4 regions of the Rahnella sp. PD4 genome follow, and region 1 is predicted to be linked to each of the others. Evidence: predicted binding sites of a transcription regulator. Region 1 holds the regulator's gene; each other region holds the start of a gene.
What was found. The regulator CRP, encoded in region 1, controls carbon source genes, mostly activating them, when cyclic AMP is high. The targets are predictions, from matches to a motif close to ATGTGANNNNNNTCACAT.
Positions count from the first base shown of each region.

Region 2: a site for CRP is predicted at 6,703-6,720, ahead of ACOZIO_RS06485 (ABC-F family ATPase). Genes of this name have one in related genera too.
Region 3: a site for CRP is predicted at 5,984-6,001, ahead of idnD (L-idonate 5-dehydrogenase). Genes of this name have one in related genera too.
Region 4: a site for CRP is predicted at 1,457-1,474, ahead of srlA (PTS glucitol/sorbitol transporter subunit IIC). Genes of this name have one in related genera too.

Region 1 is NZ_JBLZQF010000005.1:11,290-18,848, forward strand. Features, by position in the region: gene ACOZIO_RS14105 (ABC transporter ATP-binding protein) at 1-1,257, shown strand, start outside; gene ACOZIO_RS14110 (LysE family translocator) at 1,312-1,914, opposite strand; gene ACOZIO_RS14115 (hydrolase) at 2,015-3,010, shown strand; gene ACOZIO_RS14120 (YheU family protein) at 3,007-3,252, shown strand; gene ACOZIO_RS14125 (phosphoribulokinase) at 3,404-4,273, shown strand; gene ACOZIO_RS14130 (OsmC family protein) at 4,277-4,684, opposite strand; gene crp (cAMP-activated global transcriptional regulator CRP) at 5,047-5,679, shown strand; gene ACOZIO_RS14140 (YccS/YhfK family putative transporter) at 5,741-7,559, shown strand, end outside.
Region 2 is NZ_JBLZQF010000002.1:389,040-396,598, forward strand. Features, by position in the region: gene ACOZIO_RS06455 (LysR family transcriptional regulator) at 1-65, opposite strand, end outside; gene xapA (xanthosine phosphorylase) at 224-1,057, shown strand; gene tsgA (MFS transporter TsgA) at 1,067-2,263, shown strand; gene ACOZIO_RS06470 (DeoR family transcriptional regulator) at 2,331-2,564, opposite strand; gene moeA (molybdopterin molybdotransferase MoeA) at 2,810-4,051, shown strand; gene moeB (molybdopterin-synthase adenylyltransferase MoeB) at 4,054-4,815, shown strand; gene ACOZIO_RS06485 (ABC-F family ATPase) at 5,085-6,680, opposite strand; gene ACOZIO_RS06490 (nucleoside-specific channel-forming protein Tsx) at 6,866-7,559, opposite strand, start outside.
Region 3 is NZ_JBLZQF010000005.1:251,050-258,608, reverse strand. Features, by position in the region: gene ACOZIO_RS15185 (acyltransferase) at 1-463, shown strand, start outside; gene ACOZIO_RS15180 (RNA-binding domain-containing protein) at 483-2,474, opposite strand; gene ACOZIO_RS15175 (GlxA family transcriptional regulator) at 2,574-3,488, opposite strand; partial or broken gene ACOZIO_RS15170 (isochorismatase family protein) at 3,536-4,078, opposite strand; gene ACOZIO_RS15165 (DJ-1/PfpI family protein) at 4,207-4,803, opposite strand; gene idnD (L-idonate 5-dehydrogenase) at 4,891-5,922, opposite strand; gene ACOZIO_RS15155 (benzoate/H(+) symporter BenE family transporter) at 6,045-7,247, opposite strand; gene ACOZIO_RS15150 (helix-turn-helix domain-containing protein) at 7,386-7,559, shown strand, end outside.
Region 4 is NZ_JBLZQF010000003.1:204,239-211,797, reverse strand. Features, by position in the region: gene srlE (PTS glucitol/sorbitol transporter subunit IIB) at 1-774, opposite strand, end outside; gene srlA (PTS glucitol/sorbitol transporter subunit IIC) at 822-1,370, opposite strand; gene cueO (multicopper oxidase CueO) at 1,630-3,234, opposite strand; gene ACOZIO_RS09815 (YacC family pilotin-like protein) at 3,443-3,790, shown strand; gene speE (polyamine aminopropyltransferase) at 4,005-4,880, shown strand; gene speD (adenosylmethionine decarboxylase) at 4,909-5,703, shown strand; gene ACOZIO_RS09800 (DeoR/GlpR family DNA-binding transcription regulator) at 5,777-6,535, opposite strand; gene ACOZIO_RS09795 (D-threonate 4-phosphate dehydrogenase) at 6,572-7,552, opposite strand; gene dtnK (D-threonate kinase) at 7,545-7,559, opposite strand, start outside.

The DNA of each region.
Region 1 (7,559 bases):
CAGACGCTGAACGAATACACCGGTAACTACTCGTCTTTCGAACGCCAGCGTGCGACCAAACTGTCGCAACAGCAGGCTTTGTTTGAAAGTCAGCAGGAAAAAGTGGCGCATCTGCAAAGTTATATCGATCGTTTCCGGGCGCAGGCGACCAAAGCCAAACAGGCGCAGAGCCGTATTAAAATGCTGGAGCGCATGGAGCTGATAGCCCCGGCGCACGTAGACAATCCTTTTCATTTTAGCTTCCGCTCACCGGAAAGCTTGCCCGATCCGCTGCTGCGGATGGAAAAGGTCAGCGCCGGTTATGGCGACACCACGATTCTGGAGTCGATCAAACTGAATCTGGTGCCGGGTTCACGTATCGGTTTACTCGGCCGTAACGGTGCAGGTAAATCGACGCTTATCAAACTGCTGGCCGGAACCATGCCGCCGCTTCACGGGGACATTGGGCTGGCAAAAGGCGTCAAACTCGGTTATTTCGCTCAGCATCAGCTGGAGTTCCTGCGCGCAGAAGATTCGCCGCTGCAACATCTGGTGCGTCTGGCGAATAAAGAAACCGAACAGCAATTGCGCGATTATCTCGGCGGATTTGGTTTCCACGGCGATAAAGTGACGGATCCTACCGGGCGGTTCTCCGGCGGTGAAAAAGCGCGCCTGGTGCTGGCGCTGATTGTCTGGCAGCGCCCTAACCTGCTGCTGCTTGATGAACCGACCAACCACCTGGATCTCGACATGCGTCAGGCACTGACCGAAGCGCTGATCGACTTTGAGGGTGCGATGGTTGTCGTGTCGCATGACCGCCACTTATTGCGTTCCACTACTGACGATTTGTATCTGGTACACGGCGGCAAAGTGGAACAGTTCGACGGCGATCTGGAAGATTATCAGCAATGGCTGGTGGACATTCAGCGTCAGGAAAGCCAGCAGGATGCACCGGCTAAAGACGGCGGCGTTAACAGTGCGCAATCGCGTAAAGATCAGAAACGTCGCGAAGCCGATTTCCGCAACCAGACTCAGCCACTGCGCAAGCAAATCACCAGGCTGGAAGCACAGATGGAGAAACTGGGTACCGAACTGGCAGCAATTGAAGCCCGTCTGGCCGACTCCGCCATTTATGACATCAGCCGTAAGGCCGATCTCACGGAGTGTCTGCAACAGCAGACCAAAGTGAAAGGTGCGCTGGAAGAGACTGAAATGACCTGGCTCGATGCCCAGGAACAACTGGAAGAAATGTCTAAAACTTTTGATATCGACAGCTGATCGTATGCTCACAAACGGGAAAGGAGCCGTGATGGCTCCTTTTTGGTCTGTAAATTAATGCCAGATTAACAGCACACAGGCGGCGGTCAGAATACCCATCGCAATGTTAAAAGTGTACCACGCACGCTTGCTGCGCAGCAGGCGACCAATCACCGTGCCGAAGCCAAGCCAGATGATGCCCGATACCAGGTTCACCAGGAACATCCCAAGGCTGATACCGGCAATCGAAGGATTATAGGCGGCGCCCGCCAGACTGAAGCTCGCGACCGCACCCAGTCCCATCAGCCAGGCTTTCGGATTAAGAAATTGCAGCAACCAGCCCTGATACAAACGGATCGGTTTTGGCGGCGGCGCACCGGTTTCCAGTTTTTCATAGGCAGACGTTGCAATCTTCCACGCCAGCCACAGCAGATACAGGCTACCGGCGATTTTGAGAAACAGGTGTAACGCAGGATAAATCGTGATGAGACCGCCGACACCAAAGGCCACCAGCAGCAAAATACTTTGCATACCAAGCATAATGCCGACCATCAGCCAAAGTGAACGGAAGAACCCAAAGTTAGCGCCAGACGTGGTGAGTAACATATTGTTCGGGCCGGGGGTAATGGCGGCGACCCATAAAAATCCAAGCATCGATAAAAATAAACCAGGTTCCATTTAATTTGGGTTCTCCGACCCGAAAGATGTGCGATAGCATTGAAGCTAACAGCGTGATATTGATCGCACAAGAGCCTCTTAAGAGAAATTTATTCATCTTATGGTTGAAACCTTTCGCCCCTTACGCGGGGCCAGTAATCCGCACATCCAGACGCTACTCCCGCGACTGATAAGACGGCATGCAACACTTAAACCTCACTGGCAAAGGCTGGATACGCCGGACGGCGATTTTCTGGATTTAGCCTGGAGTGAAGATCCGGCACAGGCGCGACATAAACCTCGCATGATCCTGTTTCACGGCCTGGAAGGCAGCTTTTACAGCCCGTATGCGCACGGCTTATTGCAGGCGTGGAAAGACAAAGGCTGGCTTGGTGTGGTCATGCATTTCCGCGGATGCGGCGGTGAACCTAATAAGCTGCTGCGTATTTATCATTCCGGTGAAACCGAAGATGCCCGCTTTTTCATTCACTGGCTCAATGAGACCTATGGCGAAGTCCCGACCGGCGCGGTAGGTGTGTCACTCGGCGGCAATATGTTGACGTGTTATCTCGGGCAGGAAGGCGAAAATTGTACGTTGAGCGCCGCCGTGGTGGTCTCCGCACCGCTGATGCTGGAACCTTGCGCTTACCGGCTGGAACGCGGTTCATCACGGATTTATCAGCACTATCTGCTCGGTCAGCTCAAAGGCAATGCCTCGCGTAAGCTGGCAAAATACCCTGGGACATTGCCCGTCACGCTGGCGCAACTGAAAGCCATGCGTCGTCTTCGTGAATTTGACGATGCTATTACCTCAAAAGCGCACGGATTTACCGACGCGCTGGATTATTACCGCCGGTGCAGCGGTCTGCCGTTACTGGCACAGGTCAGAACCCCCCTGCTGATTATCCACGCCAAAGACGATCCGTTTATGACACCCGACGTCATCCCGAAAGCAGAAGATTTACCGGATTGCGTGGAATATCAGTTAACGGAACATGGCGGACATGTCGGCTTTGTGTCCGGCAGCTTACGTAACCCCCAAATGTGGCTGGAACAACGCATTCCGGCCTGGATCGCCCCCTATTTAGAAAATAAGACTAAGGAAAAAACAGAGTGATTATTCCCTGGCAGGAACTGGATCCTGAACTGCTCACCAGCGTGGTGGAATCCTTCGTATTGCGCGAAGGCACCGATTACGGCGAGCAGGAAAGATCGCTGGAACAAAAAGTCGATGACGTGAAACGTCAGCTGAAAAGCGGTGATATTGTGCTGGTATGGTCAGAGTTGCATGAAACGCTGAATATTATGCCACGCGGTCAGTTCCGCGCCGGGCAGGAAGAAGTGCCGCAGGACGGGTAGAGCCGCTCGAAAGCAGGTTGTGACAACCTGTCACTTCGCGAATAAATATGGTAACAATAGGCTTAATTATGCGCAGCACGGCACTACATTTTCAACCACAGAAAAGACCGCGTCACGCCAGCCTGTATCCCCTTTCTGGAGAAAAGCATTTATGTCAGCCAAACATCCTGTTATTGCCGTTACCGGTTCGAGCGGTGCAGGCACCACGACCACCAGCGTGGCGTTTCGTAAAATATTTCAACAGCTTGGCTTACGCGCTGCGGAGCTGGAAGGCGACAGTTTTCACCATTTCACCCGTCCTGAAATGGATGCGGCGATCCGTAAGGCACGCGATCTCGGGCGCCACATCAGTTATTTCGGGCCGGAAGCCAATGACTTTGGTTTGCTGGAAAAAAGCTTTATCGAATATGGCAAAACCGGCACCGGCCGTTCACGTAAGTATTTGCATACTTATGACGAAGCGGTTCCCTATAATCAGGTGCCGGGCACGTTTACGCCATGGCAGGCGTTGCCGGAACCAACGGATATCTTATTCTATGAAGGCCTGCACGGCGGTGTAGTGACAGACAAAATTGATGTCGCCGCCCAGGTCGATTTGCTGGTCGGCGTTGTGCCTATCGTTAACCTGGAGTGGATCCAGAAACTGGTGCGCGATACCGGGGAGCGTGGCCATTCACGTGAAGCAGTGATGGATTCCGTCGTGCGTTCGATGGATGATTATATCAGCTACATTACGCCGCAGTTTTCCCGCACCCACATCAACTTCCAGCGTGTGCCGACTATCGACACCTCAAACCCGTTCGCAGCAAAAGCCATTCCGTCACTGGATGAAAGCTTTGTGGTGATCCATTTCCAGGGACTGGACGACATCGATTTCCCCTATCTGCTGGCAATGTTGCAGGGGTCATTTATCTCGCACATCAAAACGCTGGTGGTACCAGGTGGGAAAATGGGGCTGGCAATGGAGCTGATCATGGCGCCACTGGTGCAGCGCCTGATGGAAGGTAAGAAAATCGAGTAAACTTTATTCCGCTGCAATCACTTCAAAGCTGTGGGTGATGGTGGCCGCTTTACCCAACATCAGAGACACTGAACAGTATTTTTCGGCAGAAAGGCTGACCGCACGTTCAACAATCTTATCGGTCAGATCCTTACCGGTGACGATAAAATGCAGATTGATATGCGTGAACAGACGCGGCGCTTCTTCGCGGCGTTGTGAAGTCAGCTTCACTTCACAATCACGCACGTCATTACGGCCTTTCTGTAAAATAGATACCACGTCAATTGCACTGCAGCCGCCTGCGGACATCAGTAACATTTCCATCGGGCTTGGGGCTTTATCGCCCGCGTTACCATCCATTGAAATCTGATGACCCGACGCTGACTCACCTAAAAAGGTCAGCCCTTCAACCCATTTGACACGTGCGTGCATGAACTATTCTCCCGGTGAATAAACTTTTAGAAATCTGCTCTCAGAGTACCCTTTAGACCAAAATCTGGCAACGTAACCCGATCGCCATCATGCTGAAGCGAGACAACAGAAGACAGCATCTCAAACCTGTGCTACAAACAAAGCCGAAACATACTTTCCAGTAAATTGCGGTGACGGTTTTTGCGGTTTAAGAACAGAACCCACGGTGTTAACAGCAATAAACAGGCTGTTGCACTCCGACATCCGCTTGCAGCATTTCTGGGGAGTTATATGCTGAAAGGGCGCTTTGGATTTGAAGTGCCATACAGGGAACTCTGAGCCCTGTGATTTTGGGCAGCGATAACAACAGAGGATAATAGCTAATGGTTCTCGGCAAGCCACAAACAGACCCGACTCTTGAATGGTTCCTGTCTCACTGTCATATACATAAGTATCCTTCTAAAAGTACGCTGATTCACCAGGGTGAAAAAGCCGAAACGCTTTACTACATCGTGAAAGGGTCAGTTGCTGTCCTGATTAAAGATGAAGAAGGCAAGGAAATGATACTGTCCTACCTTAACCAAGGTGACTTCATCGGTGAGCTGGGACTCTTCGAAGAAGGTCAGGAACGTAGTGCCTGGGTACGTGCTAAAACTGCCTGTGAAGTGGCTGAAATTTCGTATAAAAAGTTCCGCCAGCTGATTCAGGTTAACCCGGATATTCTGATGCGTCTCTCCGCGCAGATGGCCAACCGTCTGCAAGTGACGTCAGAGAAAGTCGGCAACCTTGCCTTCCTCGACGTAACCGGTCGTATCGCTCAAACGTTGCTCAACCTGGCTAAACAGCCTGATGCAATGACCCATCCGGACGGGATGCAAATCAAGATTACCCGTCAGGAAATTGGCCAAATCGTCGGTTGTTCACGTGAAACAGTCGGACGAATCCTCAAAATGCTGGAAGATCAGAGCCTGATCTCCGCACACGGGAAAACGATTGTCGTTTACGGCACACGTTAATCCCTCGAAAATTGGCGCGGCAGAATACTGTCGCGCCTTTTTTATGGGCTAAGCTTTACCCATGACGTTATGGCGAAAACTGTTTTACCATCCTGAAGTGAATTACGCGCTGCGCCAGACGCTGGTGTTGTGCCTGCCTGTTGGCATTTGCTGGCTGTTTGGCAACTTGCAAATGGGTCTGCTGTTTTCCCTCTGCCCGGCCTGCTGTAACATCGCCGGTCTGGATACCCCGCACAAACGCTTTTTCAAACGTCTGATCGTCGGCGGTTCACTGTTTGCCGTGAGCAGTATTCTGCTGCAACTGATGCTGGAAAACTGGCACGTTCCGCTGCCGCTGATCATGCTATCGCTGGCGTTATTGCTCGGCGTTACCGGTGAAATCAGCCCGTTACATGCGCGCCTGTTACCCGGCGCGCTGGTAGCCACTATTTTCACACTGAGTATGGTCGGCGTGCGCCCGATGTGGCAGGCACCGGTGCTGTTCGCAGCAGGCACAGCCTGGTACGGGGTGTTTAACTGGGTGTGGTTTCGTATTTCGCAAGAACAGCCTATGCGCGAAACGCTCAGCCAGCTTTATCTGCAACTCGCGGATTATTTCGAGGCCAAGTACAGTCTGCTGACGCAACATACCGATCCCGAGACGGCGTTGCCGCCATTACTTACCCGTCAGCAGCAGGTTATCGATCTGATTGCCCTGCTTTATCAGCAATTACACATGCTGCCACAACACGGACATCATCATCACCATAAGCGACTGTTTCAGCTTTTTCAGGTTGCTCTCGATTTGCAGGAGCACATTACCGTCAGCCTGCATCAGCCGGAGGAAGTACAGAAACTGGTTGAGGAAAGCCATGCAGAAGCGGTAATCCGCCGCAATGCGCAGGTGATTTCCACCCGTCTTCGGGTGATTGCCGGCGATATTCTTTATCACCGTTTATCTGAGCGCTTTACCATGGCCAATGAGCTGGCTGCGCTGGAGAAAATCGCCGCGCGTAATCCGGACAATCCGGTTGGCCAGTTTTGTTATTACCATTTCAGCCGCATTGCGCGCCTGCTGCGGACCCAGCGCCCGTTATACCGGCGCGATCTGATGAGCACCCAGCCACGGCTGCCCTCCTGGACTGCGCTAAAAAGCTATCTTTCTTTCAAATCCGTGGCCCTGCGTAATGCCGCGCGTCTGGGCATTATTTTAGCGATTGGCAGCAGCCTGGGGCTGTTCTTCAATTTGCCCAAACCGTACTGGATTTTGCTGACTATCATGCTGGTCAGCCAGAACGGCTATAACGCCACGCGGGTCAGGATCCAGCACCGTGCGCTCGGTACGCTGGCCGGTTTGCTGATTGCTTCAGGATTGTTAAAACTGGCGCTACCGGAAAGCACCACGCTGCTGTGCATGCTGCTGATCACCTTGTTGTCCTATACGGTTTTACGCAAAAATTACGGGCTGGCGATGGTCGGCATGACGGTGACGGCAGTGTATACCCTGCAACTACTGGCGATGAACGGTGTGCATTTTCTGATACCAAGACTGGTCGATACGCTGCTCGGCTGTGCGCTGGCCTTCGGTGGCACCCTCTGGCTATGGCCGCAATGGCAAAGCGGTTTGCTGCGCCAGAACGCGCATCAGGCGCTGGAAACGTATCAGGACGCTATCCGTCTGCTGCTTGAGGAAAACCCCGACACCGCAAAACTGGCGTATACCCGTATGCGGGTCAATCAGGCGCACAATAAGCTGTTCACTTCTTTAAACCAGGCGATGCAGGAGCCCGGCTTTAACTCGCATTATCTGGCAGACATGCGGTTATGGGTGACACACAGCCAGTTTGTGGTCGAACATATCAACGCGATGACAATCCTCGCACGCGAACATTATATGTTGC
Region 2 (7,559 bases), on a different contig from region 1:
TAGTGCAATAACCGGAGATTGATCTGGCCGAGATCAAACACCGAATCGGTAAACGGACGTGTCATGCCGGACTCCGCAACATAATTTCTCTCTTAAATTTAATGAGTTACATTTATAGATTTTGTCTATAAATCCGCATAAAGAACGGTATTAGACCGTAAACGCTGCTCACACTAGCATTGCCCGCATCCTCCCCCTACTGTGAAAAATGAGAGAAGTGATCATGCTCAATAACCATGCTTTTGACTGCGCCGCGATTATTCGCCAGCGCGCCCCTGATTTTATTCCGCAGGCCGCACTGATTTTAGGCTCCGGCCTCGGTACGTTGTGCGACGACATGAGCGACGCAGTGACCATTCCCTACAACGAACTGCCGGGATTTCCGCAAAGCAGTGTCGCCGGTCATGCCGGTGAACTGGTACTGGGTTATCTGGAAAATGTGCCGGTGATGTGCATGAAGGGTCGCGGCCATCTCTACGAAGGGCACGGTATGTCAGTGATGACCTGTGCGGTGCGCACTTTTAAACTGCTCGGCTGCGAATTTATGCTGGCCACCAACGCCGCCGGGTCGATGCGTAAAAGCGTCGCGCCGGGTCGGTTAGTTGCGCTGACCGACCATGTCAGTTTCATGCCCGAATCGCCGCTGACAGGCCCGAATGACGAGCGTTTTGGTCCGCGCTTTTTCAGTCTCGCCAATGCCTACGACAAAGATCTCCGCGCACAACTTCACACCGTTGCCGCAGGGCTGAACATTGAGGTCGCAGAAGGCGTATTCGCGGCCTATACCGGCCCGAATTTCGAAACCCCGGCGGAAATCCGCATGATGCAAATTTTAGGGTGCGACGTAGTGGGCATGTCCATCGTGCCGGAAGTGATTTCTGCCCGTCACTGCGGGCTGAAGGTGCTGGCGATTTCCGCCATGACCAATTTCGCCGAAGGGCTTTCTGATACACCGCTTTCCCACGAACAAACCTTACGTTGCGCCAGGCTGGCCGTCGGAGATTTCACGCGACTGATCCGCGCCTTTTTCGCCCATCTTTCAGCCAGCGTAAAATAAGGAGCGGCTATGGAACAGGCATTCAACCGCCAGCGGATCAATATGATTTCCTGGCTAAGCTATTTCTTTACCGGCGCGCTGGTCTCCACACTCGGGATTGTTATCGGCCCCGTTTCGCAGGCCTTTGGCAAAGATCCGGGATTTATCGGCCAGATGTTTACGCTGATGAATATCGGTCTGTTCCTGCCGATCATGGTCAGCGGCGTGCTGATGCGTAAATTCAATCCGGGCAAACAGCTGATCACCGGTTCAGCCGTTTCCGTGCTGGCCTGCATTGCGCTTTTCCTGATGCCCACCATCACGATGTTTGGTATCGGCGTGTTCCTGATTGGCGCGTCGTCGGGGATCATGATGTCCATCGGCAGTTATCTGGTGGTACGTATTAATGAAGATCCGAAAAAACGCTCGGCGAATTTAATCCTCACCGATTTCTTTTTCGCTCTGGCGGGCGTGGTGCTGTCGCTGCTGCTGGGCTATCTGTTCCAGCATGGCGCAAGCTGGCTGGCGATGTATGGCGTAATGGCGGTGCTGAGTCTGGCGATGATTGTGCTGTGCGTCGGGCAGACCTTCCCGTCGATTCCGCAGGCCGCACAAACCACGATGGCAACTGAAACTGAGGTGACGCGCTGGGGGATGTCGGTCTGGGTGCTGTGTTTTGCACTGTTTGCCTTCCTGCTGGCCGAGCCGATTTTTACCATGTGGCTGCCGAGCTGGCTGAAATCGCATTTCGGCATGGCGGCGGATCGGGCCGCATTTTATATCACGACGTACTGGACGGTGAAATCCATCGGCCTGTTTGTGAATCAGTTCACTGTCCGCTTCGTTAAGCTGCGCACTTATCTGCTGCTTTCCGCGTTTGTCGGACTGATGTGCCTGGCGGTTGCCGCTAACAGCGCGGACCCGATGTTGATCCTTGTTTGTGCCGGTTTGTTCGGTTTCTGCAATTCGGGGCTGTTCTCGGGCATCATGAGTTATGGCAGCTTGCAAGTCAGTAATTCTCCGCCGACGCTGACCTCTGCCTTGCTTACCCTCGGCACCCTTGGCACGCTAATTTTTTCCACACTCTCGTCGCTGGTATACAGCCGGTACGGTCTGTTCTGGGCGCTCAATAGCGCGACTGTGGCTTACGTTTTCCTGCTGCTGGCGCTGATTTTCGCCGCAGTAAACAGCAAAGCGGAAGCCCTGGAACAACAGCCTGCACGCTGAACGCGGTATCGTGCATATAAAAAAAGGAAGGCTTAAAAGCCTTCCTTTTCCCTCTTCGTTGCTGCGTTTATAGCTGCGGGCAACGTTGCAAACTGTTTAGCCAGGATGTTTCAGGCTGAGCGGCCAGACGACGCGCGCGTCCGTGGCGACGTAAAATCAATCCTTTGTCCTGCATTTCACTCAGATCGCGTCTGATCGTTTCGAGACTTACATCCAGCGATTGTGCCAGTTCGCTTACCTGTAGTACTTCATGTTGTTCAACCAACTGAAGGATGGCCTGATGGCGATTTTTTTTAAGCACCGGTTATTCCTGTTTATATGACAGTTGTGTGACTTAAATCACAAATAACGGTAACTATCATACCCGCGTTACATTGTTAATTTTGGGATCGATCTCAATTATTCAGGAATCTCCGTCGAATTTTTACGCCCTTAGCGATTTTTGGTTCGCTGCGTTTCTCTGTCATACTGTGCGTATGCTTCATTTCCCCGCCCGGCTCTGGTGAAATTATCTGCACAACCGGGACGAATTACTGAGGATTTTTCATGGAATTCAATACTGCCGGTCTGATCTCGCTCGACGAAGCGCTGGATAAAATGCGTGCCTGTGTATCGCCTAAAATAATTCAGGATGCCGAATCCCTCCCGCTCGCCGGCGCGGCTGGCCGCATTACCGCCACCCCGGTGCTTTCGCCGGTTTTCGTCCCACCTTTTGATAACTCAGCCATGGACGGCTATGCCGTGCGCTGCGCAGATTTACAGGATGGTGCGGTTTTCCCGGTCGCGGGCAAAGCCTTTGCGGGTGCGCCTTTTCATGGCGAATGGCCAGCCGGAAGTTGTATCCGTATCATGACCGGTGCGCCGGTGCCTGCGGGCGCTGACGCCGTGATCATGCAGGAGCAGACCGACGTTTCGGATGCCGGTGTACGTTTCACGGCTGAAATCACCCGGGGCCAGAATATCCGTCTGACCGGTGATGACATAAAACGGGGCGACAGCGTGCTGCCTGCCGGTGTCCGGCTGGGTGCGGCAGAATTGCCACTGCTGGCTTCTCTGGGCGTCACCGATGTGAATGTCTGGAAGCCGCTGAAAGTCGCCGTATTTTCGACTGGCGATGAACTGCAGCCGGTGGGGACGCCTTTGCAGGAGGGGCAGATTTACGATACCAACCGTTTCGCTGTACGCCTGATGCTGGAAAAACTGGGCTGCACCGTGCTGGATTTAGGTATTATTCGCGACAATCCGCAGGCGCTGCGTAAAGCTTTTGAAGAAGCCAATGCTTTTGCGGATCTGGTGATTTCCAGCGGCGGCGTGTCGGTCGGTGAAGCCGATTACACCAGGCAAATTCTGGATGAACTGGGTGAAATTGGTTTCTGGAAACTTGCCATGAAACCGGGCAAACCTTTTGCTTTCGGCAAACTGAAAAACAGCTGGTTCTGCGGTTTGCCGGGGAATCCGGTGTCGGCCGCACTGACGTTTTATCAACTGGTTCAGCCCTTTATTGCGCAGTTATCCGGCCATACGGCCTGGAAGTTCCCGCCACGGCTGAAGGCAATAGCGGTGACGCCACTGAAAAAATCTCCCGGACGTCTCGATTTTCAGCGCGGTATATTCAGCACCAGCGCCGGGGGGCAACTGGAAGTACTTACCACCGGCCATCAGGGGTCGCATGTATTCAGTTCATTCAGTCAGGCCAACTGTTTTATCGTGCTTGAACGCGGGCGCGGCAACGTAGCAGCGGGCGAATCCGTTGAAATCGAACCGTTTAACGCCCTGCTGCGGAGCTGAACATGTCTCAATTGCCGGAACTGACGGACGCCGAAACCCTGCGTTATAACCGCCAGATCGTACTGAAAGGGTTTGATTTCGACGGTCAAGAACAGCTGAAATCCAGCCACGCACTGATTGTTGGTCTGGGCGGTTTAGGCTGCGCCGCCGCTCAGTATCTGGCTGCCGCAGGTACCGGCACGTTAACATTGCTGGATTATGACACCGTCTCGCTGTCAAACCTGCAACGCCAGACGCTGCATACTGATGCCCGGATCGGTATATCGAAAGTAGAATCTGCCGCTATAGCGCTGGCGGCAATCAATCCGCATATCGTTATCCATCAGATTAATGCACAGGCCAGCGACGACAGGCTGCGTGAAGTGATTGCTACCTGTGACGTGGTGGTCGACTGCACCGACAACGTCACCACCCGGAATCAGCTGAACGGTGAATGTTTCGCGCAGAAAAAACCGCTGGTTTCCGGCGCTGCCATCCGCATGGAAGGCCAGCTCAGCGTATTTACTTATCAGCCACATGAACCTTGTTATCAATGCCTGAGCCGGTTATTCGGTGAAAATGCGCTGACCTGCGTGGAAGCCGGGGTTATGTCCCCTCTGGTCGGCACTATCGGCAGTTTACAGGCGATGGAAACCATCAAACTGCTGACGAAATTCGGCGAAACGCCGCGCGGCAAACTGCTGATGTATGACGCCATGACGTTGCAGTTCCGCGAAATGAAACTGATGAAAGACCCGCATTGCGAAGTGTGTGGGGGTTTTTGAATCAGTAAATTCAGACACAAAAAAACCGCCTTTATCGGCGGTTTTCTATTTTTTATGACACCCAAAACAATTCGCAAAATCATTCGCGTTGTATCAAGGCGGCAACTGCACGAATCCCCGGGAGCTTACATCGGTAAGTGACCGGGGTGAGTGACCAATCTGCCGGGAGCAGATTGGAACGCTGCTTGCAGCGGCTCCTTCAGGAGCGAGGCCCATGGATGGGCCGAGTAACGCAGCCAACGCCGAGACAACGCGAAGGATGCAGCGAATTAACTATTGATGCCCTGACTACGCAGGTAGTCTTCATAATTACCGGAGAAGTCGATCACACGCGTCGGGGTCATTTCCAGAATACGGGTTGCCAGAGAGCTGACGAATTCGCGGTCATGAGAAACGAAGATTAGCGTGCCTTCGTACATTTCCAGTGCCATGTTCAGCGACTCGATGGATTCCATATCAAGGTGGTTGGTTGGTTCATCCATAATCAGAATGTTAGGGCGTTGCATCATCAGTTTCCCGAATAACATACGACCTTTTTCACCACCGGAAAGCACTTTCACTTTCTTCTTGATATCGTCCTGACCAAACAGCAGACGGCCTAACACACCGCGTACGGCCTGCTCGTCGTCTTTCTCGGATTTCCACTGGCTCATCCAGTCGAAGACGTTCAGGGTTTCGTCGAATTCATATTCGTGATCCTGCGCGTAATAGCCGATCTTGGCATTTTCAGACCATTTTACTGAACCACTTTCCGGCTCATGCTCACCGACCAGCGTTTTCAGCAGGGTGGATTTACCGATGCCGTTGGCACCCAGAATCGCGACTTTTTCGCCCACTTCCAGCATCAGGCCGAGATTTTTAAACAGCGGACCGTTGTCAAAACCTTTGGTGATTTTTTCCACTTCCAGCGCATTACGGAACAATTTCTTGTCCTGTTCAAAACGCATGTAAGGGTTCTGACGGCTGGATGCTTTGATTTCATCAAGCTGAATTTTATCAATCTGACGGGCACGGGAAGTCGCCTGTTTAGATTTTGAGGCGTTCGCGCTGAAGCGGCTGACAAACGATTGCAGTTCTGCAATCTGCGCTTTCTTCTTGGCGTTATTGGCACTGAGAAGTTCACGGGCCTGCGTTGCCGCCGTCATGTATTCATCGTAGTTGCCCGGATAAACACGCAGTTCGCCGTAATCCAGATCCGCCATGTGCGTACACACCATGTTCAGGAAGTGACGGTCATGCGAAATGATGATCATGGTGCTGTTACGTTCGTTCAGCACCTGCTCCAGCCAGCGAATGGTATCGATGTCCAGGTTGTTCGTCGGTTCGTCGAGCAGCAGAATTTCCGGATCGGAGAACAACGCCTGCGCCAGCAAAACACGCAGCTTAAAGCCCGGCGCGATTTCGCTCATCGGGCCATAATGTTGTTCGACAGGAATGCCCACACCCAGCAACAATTCACCCGCACGGGATTCTGCGCTGTAGCCGTCCATTTCACCGTAAGCGACTTCCAGATCAGCCACTTTGTAGCCGTCTTCTTCACTCATTTCCGCCATTGCGTAAATACGGTCGCGCTCTTCCTTCACTTCCCACAATTCAGTGTGGCCCATGATAACGGTGTCCAGCACGCTGAACTGTTCGAAGGCGAACTGATCCTGGCGCAATTTACCCAGACGCTCGTTCGGGTCCAGCACGACATTACCGCCAGAAGGCACTAAGTCGCCACCGAGGATCTTCATGAAAGTGGACTTGCCACAACCGTTCGCGCCAATCAGGCCATAACGGTTACCGCCGCCAAATTTCACGTTAATGTTTTCAAATAACGGCTTGCTGCCGAATTGCATGGTGATGTTGTAAGTACTTAGCACAACGCTCGCTCTTAATTGGGAAATGTGATTTGGCGCGCATTATGCCACAACGGCGCGTCAGGATCGCCTGTAGTTGTGGTCATTTTTCACTCAATAGCTAAAAAAATGCCTGACAGGGGACTTTTCAGAAAGCAACAAAAGCAAAAACCCGACCTAAGCCGGGTTTTCCAGAACAACGGTTGAAATCAGAAGTTGTAGCCGATTACACCGTAGTAACCCCAGCCGGTGGACTTCACATCGAAGTTACCGTTACCGAAGTTCAGCTCAGCGCCGTCAGCCCACTGGCCGCCGTTATGGAAGTAACGCGCCACGAACGAGTAATGCCAATGTGTGTAGTTCAGCGACAGGATATGGCTGGAGGCGATAGAGTTGTTAGAACGCGCTTTATTGCCGTTCAGATCACGGAAATCGTCATCGCCCAGTGAGGAACCCCAGTCGAAGTTGGTGAACCCGATATAGCTCAGGTTGCCGCCCCATAATTGCGTCAGAGGAACGAAGTATTTCACTTTGAAACGGTAACCGTCCCAGCTGTTTTCATTCGCCGCGCCGTAGTTTTCCCACTGATATTTCGCATACACGTTCAGGGACAGGCTCATCGGCAGACCGGTGTCGATGTCGGTGCCCAGACCCATGTACCAGGTATTCTGACGGTTATCGCTGTCCGGCCCCATATCGTAGATATAGTTGTTCGCGAAATACCATTCTTTGAACGGACCGAAACTCAGATCAGTACCGGTCAGTTTATCGATAGAAAAACGAGGTTCAATTTCCATAAACAGCGGAGAACCGTTTTTATCCCAGATACCGGTATCATTGCCGTTACCGGCGCCGAAGGTTTTAGGAATATCGATATAGCCGTAGAAATCAAACCAGTCTTTG
Region 3 (7,559 bases), 240 kb from region 1:
TGACACTTTCTATTACGTGCTATATGCCCTGTTGGGCCGCGCCATCAGCCAGCTCAGGACTGAAAAAACGGCGATCACGCTCGTCGCCAGCGCCATGTTCATTCTCAGCACGCTGGCGATTGCCACCGGCACATACCGGCAAATGCAGATTAATCAGAGTTTCGCCGATACCTTTTATATCTACAGTGGTCCGCTGGTATTTATCTCTGCGATGTCTTTATTTGTGGTTTTCAAGAACACACTGGCACAACGTCTCCTGCCAGGATTTTCGTTAATCTCCCGCCACTCTCTGGCTATCTACGGCTTTCATGCGCTGATCATCACCGGCCTGCGCGGCCGGCATCTCGACTTTCCGCAATACCCGCTGCTGAACCTGGTCTTTTTGTTTATCTGCGGACTCGGCGGCGGATTATTTCTGGCGATGGGGCTGGGGAAAATAGACCGCCGGAACTGGGTGAGCTGAATACTCTGAAACCCAGTTGTTATGTAACGGTATATCCTTGTTTTGGGGTATTTGGTTTATTGGGAAAAGCCAGTTTTAATTCACCCTTTTCAACCATGGGTTTTAAATGGCTTTGTCTGATATTTTGAGCCGTTCTGTTTGTAAGATCACTTAAAACTGAGATGGCGATGTAATGTTCGTTACACAATGTACTAATGACATCTCGCATCTCTTCATTGGTTAATCTTCTTTTCTCTCTTGCAGGTTTTGCAAGGCTTAATAAATAACTTCTAAAGGATAATTCCAACGCGTCAAGCTGATCTACAAAAGGTCGGTCTAATAAAGGGCTAATATATCTGCCATGAGAGTCTCGATGCTCATCTATTCTCGGTAGCATTGCATCATGGCTCATCGGATTATTTTTGCTATGCGTTAAGTCCCCTTCACTATGCGTTAAGCTGTCTTTGCTATGCGTGAAGTCAGAGATGAGACTTAACGCATTTGAAAATACATCTTCAGGGGAAGGAGGTTGCTCCATTCCCGGCAGGCTGTAAGATTTATCCTTACGCTCACCACTAGAAACCAGAAAACCTTTAGCCTCAAGACGAGGTAACGCCAGCGTGACATCCCGCGTGTGTTTGCTCGTCAGCTGGCAGGCTCTTTGGTGATTAATCCACCCTTCTATCGCCGCAGTCGTTATGATCATGCGCTCAAAGTCATCAAGGGTACTGAACCTGGTACCGAAGAGTTTTTGGAGCTGCGCTGAAATGTATTCAGGAATCAAACTTGCTGTTGAAAGTTCTAGTAATGTTTGCTCGGTATGCTCAGTTTTCTCATAAAGTTTTGGTGCGCGCCAATTTGCGGATTGCCAGCCGCTGTAAATTTTTGGGATACCGGAACCGGCTCGTTCGCCAGCACCAATGTTGAGAAACATCTGGTGCATGCGCCGGTTTCGACAATCAGTTTCTCCGCCTTTTATTGCTATTTCTGGCGGGATTCTCATTAGCCCAGGGTTGCGAAAACCAAACATATCGGGGCGTTTAACTATCAATATAGATGCGCGTCCTGTGTAATCAGAATGAACAAGTGTATTAACTAAGGCTTCGCGTAGCGCAACATGAATTAATGTATCATCCTGACGCACACCATCTTTAATTTTGAATGGAATCTTTAGGTCTGTTGTTAGCTTTCGATATGTCCGTCGATAAAAATCAAAGATATTTCCTGACCATGTACCATCAGGGCATAAACGATCTACCCAGCGTAACTCGGTCTTTGCTTCCGGGCGTTCCTGATAGTCAACGAAGTAATGAGGTACTGCATCCTGAATAGCTTGCCAGGTCCCAAACATCAGAATACCAGCGAGAGTGATTCCTTCCTGACCCGTCTGACGATCTTTACGCCAGCCTCCAATTTTGGTCATAAGATCGAAATTATTAAGCTCTAACCATGGATGTTGTGGTTTCGCAATCGCTAAAAGTTGTTTATAAGCATTCAGGCTTTCTTGTTCAATATCATTCAGGTCAAAGCCAGTGAGAATTTTATCATCTCGGCTATCCTCAACCTGCTCTGCCAGCATTCTTTTTACTTGCTCCTGAGAACAATGGCGATCGCCTTCATGAAGCCTGATATAGGTAAACTCAAGAGGATTATTTTTAAGGAAAATAGGCTTTTGATGTCGGTTTGCAATAGGAATATGGATCACAAGGATGAGTTTGTTATCAAGAAGTGTTGTTTGCACATCTGCATCTGTTAGCAAATTTATATTTACCAGGTTTTTATTGTTAAGATTGTTAAACAACTCTTTTTTGATTTTTTCCGGATCATTAATTCCTACAGGAATGAACTGACCCTTTTTTTCTTTGACACCTAAGACAACATAGCCTCCTCGGGTATTAGCCATTGCACTATATGTTGGCCAAAAATCCTGAGGTAATTTCCCTTGACCATCCTGCCCCTGTGCTTGTTTAAATTCTAACTCGACAGATTCAGCAAGGGTTTGGAGATCAATTAAGTCTGTTATCTTAAACATCTCAATTTCCTGAAGTCATGGTTAAGTACTGAAGGAATTTTATTCTTAATCAGGAGAAAATAATATACGTGTTCTTGTGACTTCCCGGTTGACCTGATATTACGCCCACCGTTCCTGCGCCCGGCGTAATTGCCGTGCGGATGAGAAGCCCGCAGCGAGTGCGGCTTTTTCGATGCCGGATCCCTGCTGAAGGCGTTGTTGCGCCACGGCGATACGCAATTGCTCGTGGTAGTCACGCACGCTGATGCCCAGATGTTGTCGGAACAAACGGGTGAGGTGGCGTGCGCTGATGTGCGCCCTGGCGGCAACATCTTCCACCTGCCAGGCCGATTCCGGCTCGGCAGCAATCAGGTTTTGCGCACGGTGCACCGCGGGGTGCAGATGATTACGGTAACGCAGCCACGGAGAGAGTTGCGGATCATCACCGCCACGGCGGAAATAGACCACCATTTCGCGGGCAACATCCAGCGCGGCCTGCGGCCCAAGATGTGTGGCGATCAAATGTAGTGCCAGATCGATACCGGCGCTGATGCCTGCGCTGGTCAGTACCGAACGGTCTTCGACAAATATCCGGTTATCTTTCACCTGGGCAGCAGGTACCTGCTCGCGCAACCGTCCGATTACATCGTGATGCGTGGTGCACTGATAGCCGTCGAGCAGACCGGCTTGCCCGGCCAGCAGGCTGCCGGAACAGATGCATACCAGTCTTAAATTTCCTGCTTCAATGGCGCTTTTTTGCTGATGCAGCCACTCACAGGCGGTCTGTGCGACCGGTGAGGAGAAGTTTTCGTCGGATTCTGCCACACCCGGTATGATCACAATACTGCCCGGGGGCAGGCTTTGCGGCAGTGGCTGCAAATGGCTGACCATCAGGCCGGTTGACATCATCACTTCCGGCTGCGGCCCGATATAATGAAGCGAAAATTGCCCGCTCAGGCGCAACGCTTCCGCCGGGCCGGTAAGATCTAACGACATCACGCCGGGGAGCGTCACAAAGTAGACATTGCGCTGCATAGTGCTTCATCCGTCTGTGGGGAAAAACGCTATCTTCACACAGTGCGGTCGAGTTGCGCCAGCGCACCGGTCACGTCAGTGACAGTGGCAAAGCGGTCGGCGAGTACCAGTTCGGTCCGCAATTTGATCTCCTGTGCGCTCAGCGTGAGACCACTGGCGTGCGTCATCGGAAATGTCAGTGTCGCATCGGTGACAAAGGTCACTGAATAGCCGAGGTCTGACGCCACCCGGGCCGTGGTTTCACAGCACTGCTCGGTGCGCATACCGGCGATAATCAGATGCGTGATACCTTTTTCGCGCAACCAGCTATCGAGGCCGGATTCGGTCAGGGCATTGTGGACATGTTTATGCACAACATGCTGCGGCCGGTGTGTGAGAAAAGTCATTGGCGTGACCAGACCGGAGGCCAGCGAAAAGTCGCCATCAGGGTTGACGTGAAATACATCGATAACCGGTACATTGCGGGTCTGACAGCCAGCGATCAGGCCGTTGAGGGCTTCGCTGAAAGCCGGTAAATCATCCTGTTGCCAGAAGTCTTTTTGTTCAAATGAACGCTGAACGTCGATATTTAACAGGGCGCTTTGGGTCATTTACGGACTCCATCTGGTGAGTGTGAAATCAGTGTGCGCCTGAATTGGAAAGGGAAGAATGCCAAAAACGGACAGGATACTGACCGGGGCGGACGACCTGCGCCATCTGCCCCGGTTCAACTTTTTGATCAACGCTTCTGGCCGGCGCGCCAGTGGTGATAATCGATGTGATCAGCCTGGAAATTGGTGGTTTCAGCATCGCCGGTCAGGCGGTACGCCAGCTGAAAGGCGAAGTCAAACGCCAGCCCTAATCCTTTTCCGCTGAGCAAGTTACCGTCTTCCACAAAGGACTGATTGACGTAAACGCCGTCTTTCACGTCCTGGTATAAATCGCCGGAACAGACGTAACGACGGCCTTTCAGCAGACCGTTCCCGCCCAGCACACGCGCGGCAGCGGAGCACAGCGGGCAGATCAGTTTACCGGCGTCGTCGTGACGTCGGACAAATTCCACCACCGCTTTACTGGCCGCCAGCGCCACTGAGCCTTCCGGTCCGCCGGGCATTACCACAGCATCAAATAAGCGGTCGCCCTGCGCGGACAGCAGTTCGTTGGCCTGCATCTGAATGCCGTGATACGTGCGCAGCGTCAGGCTTTCCTGGCAGGCCAGCGTGGTGACCTGAATCTCCAGCCGCTCAAGAATATCGAGCACAATCACCGCTTCGCCTTCTTCAAATCCGTTAGCCAGCAGCAGCGCGACCTGCTTTTTCGCCTTGTCCTTTACCATAATGCAAATGTCCTCTGAGGATAAAAATCAGAGGACATCATAAAATGAAACGGTGTTTTGATATTGTGACTGGTATTGCAGACCGGGCTAGAAGACCAGCTGCACTTTTGACGCTTTGGATTTATCCAGGGCGTATTCCAGCGCTTCCACCAGACTTTCCTGCGGGAATTCTGCTGACAGCAATGGCATCGGATCGACGGTTCTATTCGCCAGCCATTCGACGGCAGTATTAAATTCTTCTGTGAAACGGAAACTGCCGACCCAGTTAATTTCTTTGGCAATCAGCGACATCAGCGGGAATTCATTCACTACCGGCCCCATGCCAACCTGCACCAGGGTGCCGCGTGCGCGGGTCACTTCCAGACAACGGCGGATGGAAGACGGATGGCCGGAGGCATCGAAGGAGACATCGAAAAAGCCTTTCTCTGCCTGATATTCGCTGAAATCACCTTGTGCAGCGTCCAGTGCTTTATTTGCGCCAACCGCCAGTGCCAGCGTACGGCAACGTTCGCTCGGGTCGGTCACCACGATTTGCGCCGCGCCTTTGGCTTTTGCTGCCAGCACGATTAAGCAGCCAATCGGACCTACGCCGGAAACAAACACGGTTTTACCATGAATATCGCCCGCCTGGTTTACGGCATGAATGGCGACGGCCAGCGGTTCTGCGAACACCATCAGGCGGTCACTGACCTGATTGTCGTAAGGAATGCACTGGTCGCTGTCGACGATTTTATACTGCGTGAACGCGCCGTTGATGTGCGGGAAATACATCGCGCTGCCGAAAAATTTCATGGTGGTGCATTGGTTTTCGTCACCGGACAGACAGTACTTGCAGGCTTTGCACGGCTTACTCGGGTTCAGCGCCACTTTCTGACCGGGCTGCAAACGCGGGTTATCCGATTTCTCCACCACACCGACCACTTCATGGCCAAGTACCATCGCCTCGCGCACTCTGAAATCACCGACAGCGCCGTGTTCGTAATAATGCAGATCCGAACCGCAGATGCCGCCGCGGGTGATTTTCACCAGCGTGCCCTGGCCGGTATAGCTGAGGGTCTGGTGGATCACCGAGACGTCTTTTTTCCCGGTCACGACGCAGGATTGTGTGGCAATAGTCATGGGATTCTCGCTCTTTAAAGGGCCTGATTGCACCCAGTAAAGAGGGTTTACCGGTCAGAAAATGTGATCGTCGTCACCTTGTGCCGTGTTACGAAAACCTGTTACCCATAACTTGAACGGACTCAACTTTTCCCGGCGGATTTATCACGATTTCGCGCCGGCATGCTGAGGATCAGATGAGTTATCACACCGCCCGCCAGACCCCAGAATGCCGAACCGACACCCAGCAGCGTGACACCGGAAGCCGTGATCAGAAACGTAATAATTGCCGCGTCGCGCTGACGCTCGTTTTCCAGCGCGCGGTACAGGCTGCCTGCAATGGTGCCGAGCAACGCCAGCCCGGCGATGGTGTGGATCAGCGCCTGTGGCAGGGCGGTAAAGACCATGCCGATGGAGCCGCCAAACACGCCCGCAATCAGATAGAAAACGCCAGCCGAGACGGCCGCCATATAGCGTTTTTTAGGATCGGGATGAATATCCTCGCCCATACAAATCGCGGCGGTAATGGCGGCGATACAGATGGTAAAACCGCCGAACGGCGCTAAAACTAACGCAGTCAGCGCCGTCCAGGAAATCAGGGGCGAAACAGGCAGATGATAGCCGTGCGCTTTCAGTGTGGCGATGCCCGGCGCATTCTGTGAGGCCATGGTCACCACAAAAAACGGAATGCCGATGCCGATAATTGAGGAAAGCGTGAAATGCGGCATCACAAACGCCGGTGCGGCGAAGGTCAGCGTCTGGCCGTGCAGCGCAATATCACCCTGTAATCCGGCGACGATCAGCCCGGCGGCCAGTGCGAGCACCACCGCATAGCGCGGCAGGGCGCGCTTTGCCAGCAGATACACCAGACACATGGTGCCTGCCAGGGCGAAATTGCTTTGCAGTGAGGTAAAGGCGTCCAGCCCGAAGCGCAGCAGAATGCCGCCGAGCATCGCCGCTGACAGCGCCTGCGGGATGTAATGCATCAGTCGGGCGAATAAGCCGGTCACGCCGCACAGCAGGATCAGCCCGGTGGCAAAGACAAATACGCCAATGGCTTCGTTAAGTGAGGTGCCGGGCAGGCTGGTGACCAGCAGCGCCGCGCCGGGTGTCGACCAGGCCGTCACCACCGGTGTGCGGTAATACAGTGATAGCCCGATGCTGGTGACCCCCATTCCCAGACCCAGCATACTCAGCCAGCCGCCAATTTGTCCCGCGCTGGCCCCTGCCGCTTCCGCTGCCTGAAAGATAATCGCTGCGGAGCTGGTATAACCGACTAAAACCGCAACAAATCCGGCGATTACCGCCGAAAATGTCAAATCCTGCGGACTGAAACGCGAGGCCATAGGTGAAATTCCTTCTGGTTACCGCTTGCTGGCGGTATGCTGTTGTGCGTTATAGCGTACATCGGATGCGCTCAAAATATCATTGTGCGTTATAGCGCACAACCATGATCGCTAAAAATGATTGCCAGAGGAGTCAGGATGCAGGAGCTCACCCGCCATATTGGCAGCCAGCTGAAAGCCGTTCGCAGCGAACGTGGCTGGAGCCTCAGCCAGACGGCAGAACACACCGGTGTCAGCAAGGCAATGCTGGGGCAAATTGAACGCGGCGAATCCAGCCCGACCGTTGCGACGCTATGGAAAATCGCCAGTGGC
Region 4 (7,559 bases), on a different contig from region 1:
GATCTGCACCCCGACCAGTACACCGATGACTTGGGCGATCACCGCGCCGGGGCCGAGGAAAGGAGAAAGCAGCGGGAAGGAACAGATCAGCGCCAGCAACACCAGCCCGACGGGGCTTTTCGCCAGCGGCGTCAGCCCGTGCGCCACCAGATCGCCCAGACCCGAGGCCATAATGATGCCGATCAGCGCCGCCACGAAGGCCATAAACGGCAGGATGGTTTTGAGCACGGTATCGATGGTGTCGCGCCCGGCCTGGAATAAAACGGCCACGCCGGAGCCCATGCCCATACCGACTTTCGCCAGCAGGCCGTCGCTCTGTTCGGTGATTTTTTTTGTGGTGTCGTAATCACGCCCTGCCCCAGCCGGTGCGGGTTTAGCCGTCACCGTGGCCGGTTCAGCGGCGTCTGCATTTTCCAGCACGATGTCATGCTCACGGACACCGGAAACATAAATGTCTTCGGTAATAAACTGTGCCAGCGGGCCTGATTTACCGGTCGAATGGATGTTAACGGTCGGGATGCGCCGTTTTGGGTAGATGCCGCAGCGCAACGTGCCGCCGCAGTCGATCACCGCCACACCGATTTCTTCTGCCGGTGGTTCACCTTCTTTAAAACCGTCTACCGTTTCCCAGCCGGTCAGTTCTGCCAGCTTGTCGACGATCGCCGGGCGCGTGCCCGCCGTGATATACATCACTTTTTTGCCGGGCACCGCGTCAATCAACAACGGCCCACCCCAGCCACCTTCACCCCGGTTAATGCGAATCGTAACGCTCATTTTCTGCTCCGCTTTTTAGAATTTGACCTGATTAGAATTGACGCTGATTACAGCCGAACCTCACGATCAAGCTGAATGCCCATCTTGCGTTCAAAGATGCGTGTGGTGAGATCCGTGACCCAGCCGCGGAAGAAGTTAGTCACCATGCCGACCAGGAAATAACTGACGGCCAGCGGTCCGAGCGGTAATCCCAGCGTGGTCAGCCCGCTGGCAACGCCGAGATACACAAACAACTCACCGGGGTTAATGTGCGGGAAGAGGCCGTTCATGGAATGGCAGCTGTAAGAGCCAGCAGCGTAATAACTGGGTTTGTAGATTTCAGGCATAAAACGGCCAAGACTGAGGGTCATCGGGTTACAGAAAACAAAGGTGCCAATCACCGGTAACAGCAGATACCGTGAAACCGGATCCCCGGCACAGCGCTGCGCCAGACGTTCGATCCGCCGCTGTCCGACAAAAACGATCAGCGCGTTCATGACCACCAGCAAACTAATCAGGAGAGGCAGAATGCCGGTGACCATCCCGACAAACACTTCTCCTCCTTTTTGAAACAGGCCGATAAACCACCCGGCACCGTGCGTTATTACGTCAATCATCATCTTCTCCTGTAGGGATACGTGGGTTTAAGCTTTCATGTTTTGTCACTCCACGCAGGAAATATAATCATTATGAATTAATATTAATTATATATTGATCACATTTTGAAAGTTTAATCTTTCAATTTGAAAGATTGAAAATCATGAGAGCGCACAGGTAAAGACAGGGACGAGGGAAGATACGGAAAGGGGCGGGCCGGATAATGGCTCCGGCCCGCTGATTTTTAAGAAATTACAGAAAGAAAAGCAGTTATACGGATTACGCTGATACTGTGAAGCCAAGCATCATGCCGGTATCTTCGTGTTCAAGCAGGTGGCAGTGCGCCATGTAGGCATGTTGTTTACCGGCAAGATGGTTAAAACGCACCAGCACTTCGCTGCGGGCACCTTCAACGCGCACGATGTCCTTCCAGCCCTGACGATGGGCCGCCACGGGCTGACCGTTTTCAGAAAGAATACGGAACTGTGTGCCGTGGATATGGAAAGGATGCAGCATCATGTCGCCCTCGCCCGAGATAGTCCATTTCTCATACCGGCCTTGTTTCACATCGAAAGCAGGAACGTTCATGTCGTAGGCTTTACCGTTAATTTTATTGCCCTGCATGAAATCGTAACCCGCGGATGATTTACCCATGTCCATCCCGGCCATGCCGCCATGCCCGTCGTGGGCAGAATCAGACATTCCCGGCATGGCTGCCATCTCGTCCCCGCCATGATCCATGCGCATTCCGGTCATCGCATTGTGTCCGTACCGTTTCATCAGCGCCGCCATACCTTGCTGATCGAGCTGCGGATCCATCATCAGTTGCAGCCAGCGGGTCGGCAGATTATCGACTGACACCAGCGCGGGCAGCGGCACCAGCGTGTCCGGCAATGCGCTGCCGCTTTGAGTCAAAGTCGGCTGAATACGCAACACCGGCAATGGTTTATCGAACGGTGCCAGCGTCATGCCCATCTGCTTCACCGGCAACGTGACCAGATCAAACGCTTTGCCGTCGCTGCAATCAATCAGCACTTCAAAACGCTCGCCTGTCAGTAACGGCAGATCACTGACTTTCACCGGCTCAGGCAGGAAACCGCCGTCACTGGCGATGACATACATCGGCCGTTGATCGCTGGTGGCGATATGCAGTGAGCGGGCATTACAACCGTTGAGTAAACGAAAACGTACCCAGCCACGGGAGATCCCGTGCTGCGGATACACCGCGCCGTTAGTTAGCATGTGCTGCCCAAACCAGCCGACGGCGGCAGTCATGACGTCCATCTGATAATCGATTTTACCGGCATCGTTTAAGCGCTTATCCTGCAAAATGACCGGAATATCATCCACGCCCCAACGTTTCGGGATTTGTAACAGATCACTGCTTTCATCTTCAATCAGCACCAGCCCGGCGAGCCCCATCGCCACCTGATAACCGCTGGTCTGATGCGGATGCGGGTGAAACCAGCAGGTCGACGCGGGCTGATCGAGTTGCAAGCTGACTTTGCGATTCTCACCGGGTCCGATCAGACCTTGCGGACCACCATCCACATCACCGGGAATTTCCAGCCCGTGCCAGTGAACGGTGCTGGCCACATCCAGCCGGTTATTGATGGTGACACTGACCGGTTTACCGCGACGGATACGCAGCGCGGGGCCAAGCAGATTACCGTTTATGCCCCAGGTTTCGGTGTTCACACCGGGCAGAAACTGGCTCTGGCCGCGTTGTAATGTGAGCATAATGGCGCTGTGGATATCCGGTTCAAGTAATGCAGGAACAGGCAATGCCGGGCGGTCTGCAGCGAGCGCGAAGCGGCTCCAGCCAGGCAGCGTAGTGGCAGCGCCCATCAGGGTCGTCCACTTCACGAAATCGCGACGGTTCATTTTTCAGTCCTTATGAGGGGGTGACCAGACGGATGGCGCAAACGTGCCATAATAGTACAACAGCCTACCCCTTCCCCTAAGGGGAAGGTCAAGCGCCTTCGCGGCAAAAGAAATTTGGTGCCGCTCAGCGCAAATATGGTAACGTCCTTTTAACTGCCTGTGAGCCAAGTCTTCCTGACTTTCAATCTACAAGAACAAGAACACACCCATGAAAAAAACAACACTGTGTTTGTTATTACTGTCGCTGCTCGGTTTCTCCTCCGCCAGTCAGGCGCTGAGTGAATCCGAAGCGGAAGATCTGGCGGACCTGACGGCCGTCTTCGTTTATCTGAAAAATAACTGCGGTTACGAACAACTGCCGAATACCCAAATCAAACGGGCTATCGTATTTTTCGCACAGCAAAACCGCTGGGATCTGAGCAATTACAACAGCTTTAACATGCAGTCGATGGGCGAAGAAAGTTACCGTGATCTGAGCGGGATCGCCGTGCCTAAACCGACAAAATGTAAGTCTCTGGCCCGTGACTCGCTGAGTTTACTGGCCTATACCAACTGAATTCCGTCAGCCAGTTTTTCAGCCGTGTGCTCCGTCATTGTGATGCCGGAGCCTGTTCCCTTCCCCCGCTTTCCCCAACTTTTCGCGCCACGACAGCCTCGTCTACACTTAACCTACATTCACCTGTCTGAAATTCAACCGTGCATGGACAGGCAGAGTTAGCTATCATGTGCGCCCATTTTTATGGCTGCGATTGATCAGGAGAAACAACGACATGTCCCGGAACTCGTCATCCAAAGAAATATGGCATGAGACGCTGCACGATCATTTTGGTCAGTACTTTAGCGTCGATAAAGAGTTATACCGTGAAAAAACCGATCACCAGGATCTGGTCATTTTCGAAAATGCGGCGCTGGGTCGCGTCATGGCACTCGACGGCGTGGTGCAAACCACTGAGCGTGATGAATTCATTTACCATGAAATGCTGACCCATGTGCCTTTGTTCGCTCACGGCCACGCTAAAAAGGTGTTGATCATTGGCGGCGGTGACGGCGCCATGCTGCGCGAAGTGTGCCGCCATAAAGGCGTGGAAGCGATCACGATGGTGGAAATTGATGCCGGTGTGGTGGAGTTTTGCCGCCAGTATCTGCCCAACCATAATGCCGGTGCGTATGATGATCCGCGTTTCAAACTGGTGATCGACGACGGTGTGAACTTCGTTAATCAGAGTGCTGAAACCTTCGATGTGATCATCTCCGACTGCACCGATCCTATCGGTCCCGGCGAAAGCCTGTTTACGTCGGCGTTCTACGAAGGTTGTGCCCGCTGTCTTAATCCGGGCGGCATTTTTGTGGCACAAAATGGCGTATGTTTCCTCCAGCAGGATGAAGCGGTGAACAGCCACACCAAACTGAGTCATTACTTCAGTGATGTCAGTTTCTATCAGGCTGCGATCCCGACTTATTACGGTGGCATCATGACCTTCGCCTGGGCGACAAACAGCCCGGAATATCGCCAGATGGATAACCACACCTTGCAGGCGCGTTTCGACGCCGCAGACATCACCTGTCGTTATTACAATCCGGCGATTCATCATGGCAGCTTTGCCCTGCCGCAATATTTACTGAATGCCCTGTCAGCCGCGCGCTGATACCGCATCCATAAGGGGGTGAACTAAATTGCAAAAGCTGAAACTGCACGGTTTCAACAACCTGACCAAAAGCCTGAGTTTTTGTATCTACGATATCTGCTACGCCAAAACCGCAGATGATCGTGACGGCTATATTGCCTACATTGACAAAGAATATAACGCCAACCGTCTGACGGAAATTCTCACCGAAACCTGCTCCATTATCGGTGCCAATATTCTCAACGTAGCGCGACAGGATTACGAACCACAGGGTGCCAGCGTCACGATTTTGGTGAGCGAAGAGCCGGTGGATCCCCGTGATGTGGATAACACTGAGCATCCGGGCCCGTTGCCGAATTCGGTGGTCGCGCATCTGGATAAGAGCCATATCTGCGTGCATACCTATCCGGAAAGCCATCCTGAAGCGGGCCTGTGCACCTTCCGTGCCGACATCGAAGTCTCGACCTGTGGGGTGATTTCACCGCTGAAAGCGCTGAACTACCTGATTCATCAGCTTGAATCGGATATCGTCACTATCGACTACCGTGTGCGTGGTTTCACCCGTGACGTGAACGGCGTTAAGCATTACATCGACCATTCCATTAATTCGATTCAGAACTTCATGTCGCAGGATATAAAAGCGCTGTACGACATGATGGACGTCAACGTGTATCAGGAAAATATCTTTCATACCAAGATGTTATTGAAAGAATTCGATCTGAAGCATTATTTGTTTAATGCCAAACCGGAAGAACTGAGTGCCGCAGAACGCAAGGAAATCACCGATTTGTTGTACAAAGAAATGCAGGAAATTTATTACGGTCGCAATCTTCCGTCAGTCTGATCAGGGCTGAATAAAGAAAAGGCCGGGCATGTTTACAATGTCCGGCCTTTTTGGTTTTGGCGGGGGGAGTAAATCAGGCCAGTGTCAGCGTAAAGGGCTGTTCGCCCAGTGCCTGCTGAATATCCCGGTTCAGCCCTTTATCGGTAATAATATCCGTCATCTCAGCCAGCGGCGTGACGCAAAACAGCGAGTACGCACCGTATTTACTGCTGTCGGCCAGCAACACCCGGCGACGTGCATTCACCGCCAGATCCTGCTTCAGCCCGGCTTTTTCTTCCGTCGGCGTGGTAATGCCCTTATCCAGACTCCACGAGTTGCAGCTGACAAAAGCAATGTCAGGGTAAACGCTGCGCAACAAACGACGGCCATGTTCGCCAACACAAGACTGACTGCTGTCGTCGATACGTCCGCCGATAATCGTGACTTCAATTTGCTTAAACTCTGATAAAAACAGCGCGATACGCAGATCGGCGGTGATCACCCGCAGTGGCAAATGCGTCAGGTTACGCGCCAGTTCCAGCATCGTGGTACCCGCATCCAGCACCACAGCGTCCCCCGGTTTCACCATCGCAGCGGCGACTTCTGCTATGGCCTGCTTTTCCTGCAAACTGCGCTGCAGTTTTTCATTGGTGGTCGGCTGGCTGGGAATAAACCGGTTGAGCGTCACACCGCCATGACTGCGGCTGATCACGCCCTGTTCATCCAGTTTTATCAGGTCGCGGCGAATAGTCGCCGGAGATGCCGCAATGGCGGCAACCAGTTGTTCTACGGTGACCAGATTATGGCTTTTCAGATAATCCATAATCTGATCGAGGCGGCTTTGTCCGGTCAACGTGATTCCTTTTTGCTCTGCGCCACTGGCGCGAAATTACGCCAGTTGTACGGCTAACTGAATAGAGATCGCCATGCTCTCAGACTTGGCTTTTCCTGTCCACGCAATATCAAACGCGGTGCCATGGTCAGCCGACGTGCGGATGAACGGCAGACCGGCGGTGATGTTCACCCCGTCATAGAATCCCATCAGTTTCAGCGGGATATGGCCCTGATCGTGATACATCGCGACCACCATATCGTACATCCCTTCATAAGTTTGCAGGAAAACCGTATCCGGCGGGCATGGACCGTAGACGTTAATTCCTTTGGCTTTCATTTTCTCTACCGACGGCCCGACAATCTTAATTTCTTCATCACCGAACAGCCCGTTTTCACCCGCATGCGGATTCACACCGGCGACAGCGATACGTGGATTTTCATAACCGACGCGACGCAGGAAGGTATCCGCCATCTGAATCACCGTTTCTACCCGCTCGTGACTGAGCGTATCGAGGAATTTACGCAGCGCGATATGCGTGCTGACGTGGATAACCTTGAGTTTGTCGGTGTAAAGCACCATCGCGTAGTCGCGGCTGTCAGTGAGTTTCGCCAGCAGTTCGGTATGTCCCGGATAAATATGCCCGGCAGAATGCAGCGCTTCTTTATTCAGCGGTGCGGTAGCAATGGCGTGCACCTGTCCGGCCATGGCCAGTTCTGTCGCGCGTTTTACACAGCGATAAGCCAGATCCCCGGCCTCTTTTTGCACTTTGCCCGGCACCAGTGCATCAGGATTTGCCAGCGGTTCGTCAATAACGTTAATCACACCGGGCGCGAAATTCGCCTGCGAGACGTCATCGATAATACGCAGTTCCGCTGCAGGCGTGATACCTAAGCCAAGGATACGGCGGAATGTGGCGGCACAACCGACCACCACCGCTTTCGTGCCGGAAAGCTCACCTTCAGCCAACGCTTTAATGATAATTTCAGGGCCGATACCGGCAGGGTCACCTATCGTTACTGCGATAATTTTAGTCACTCAACTT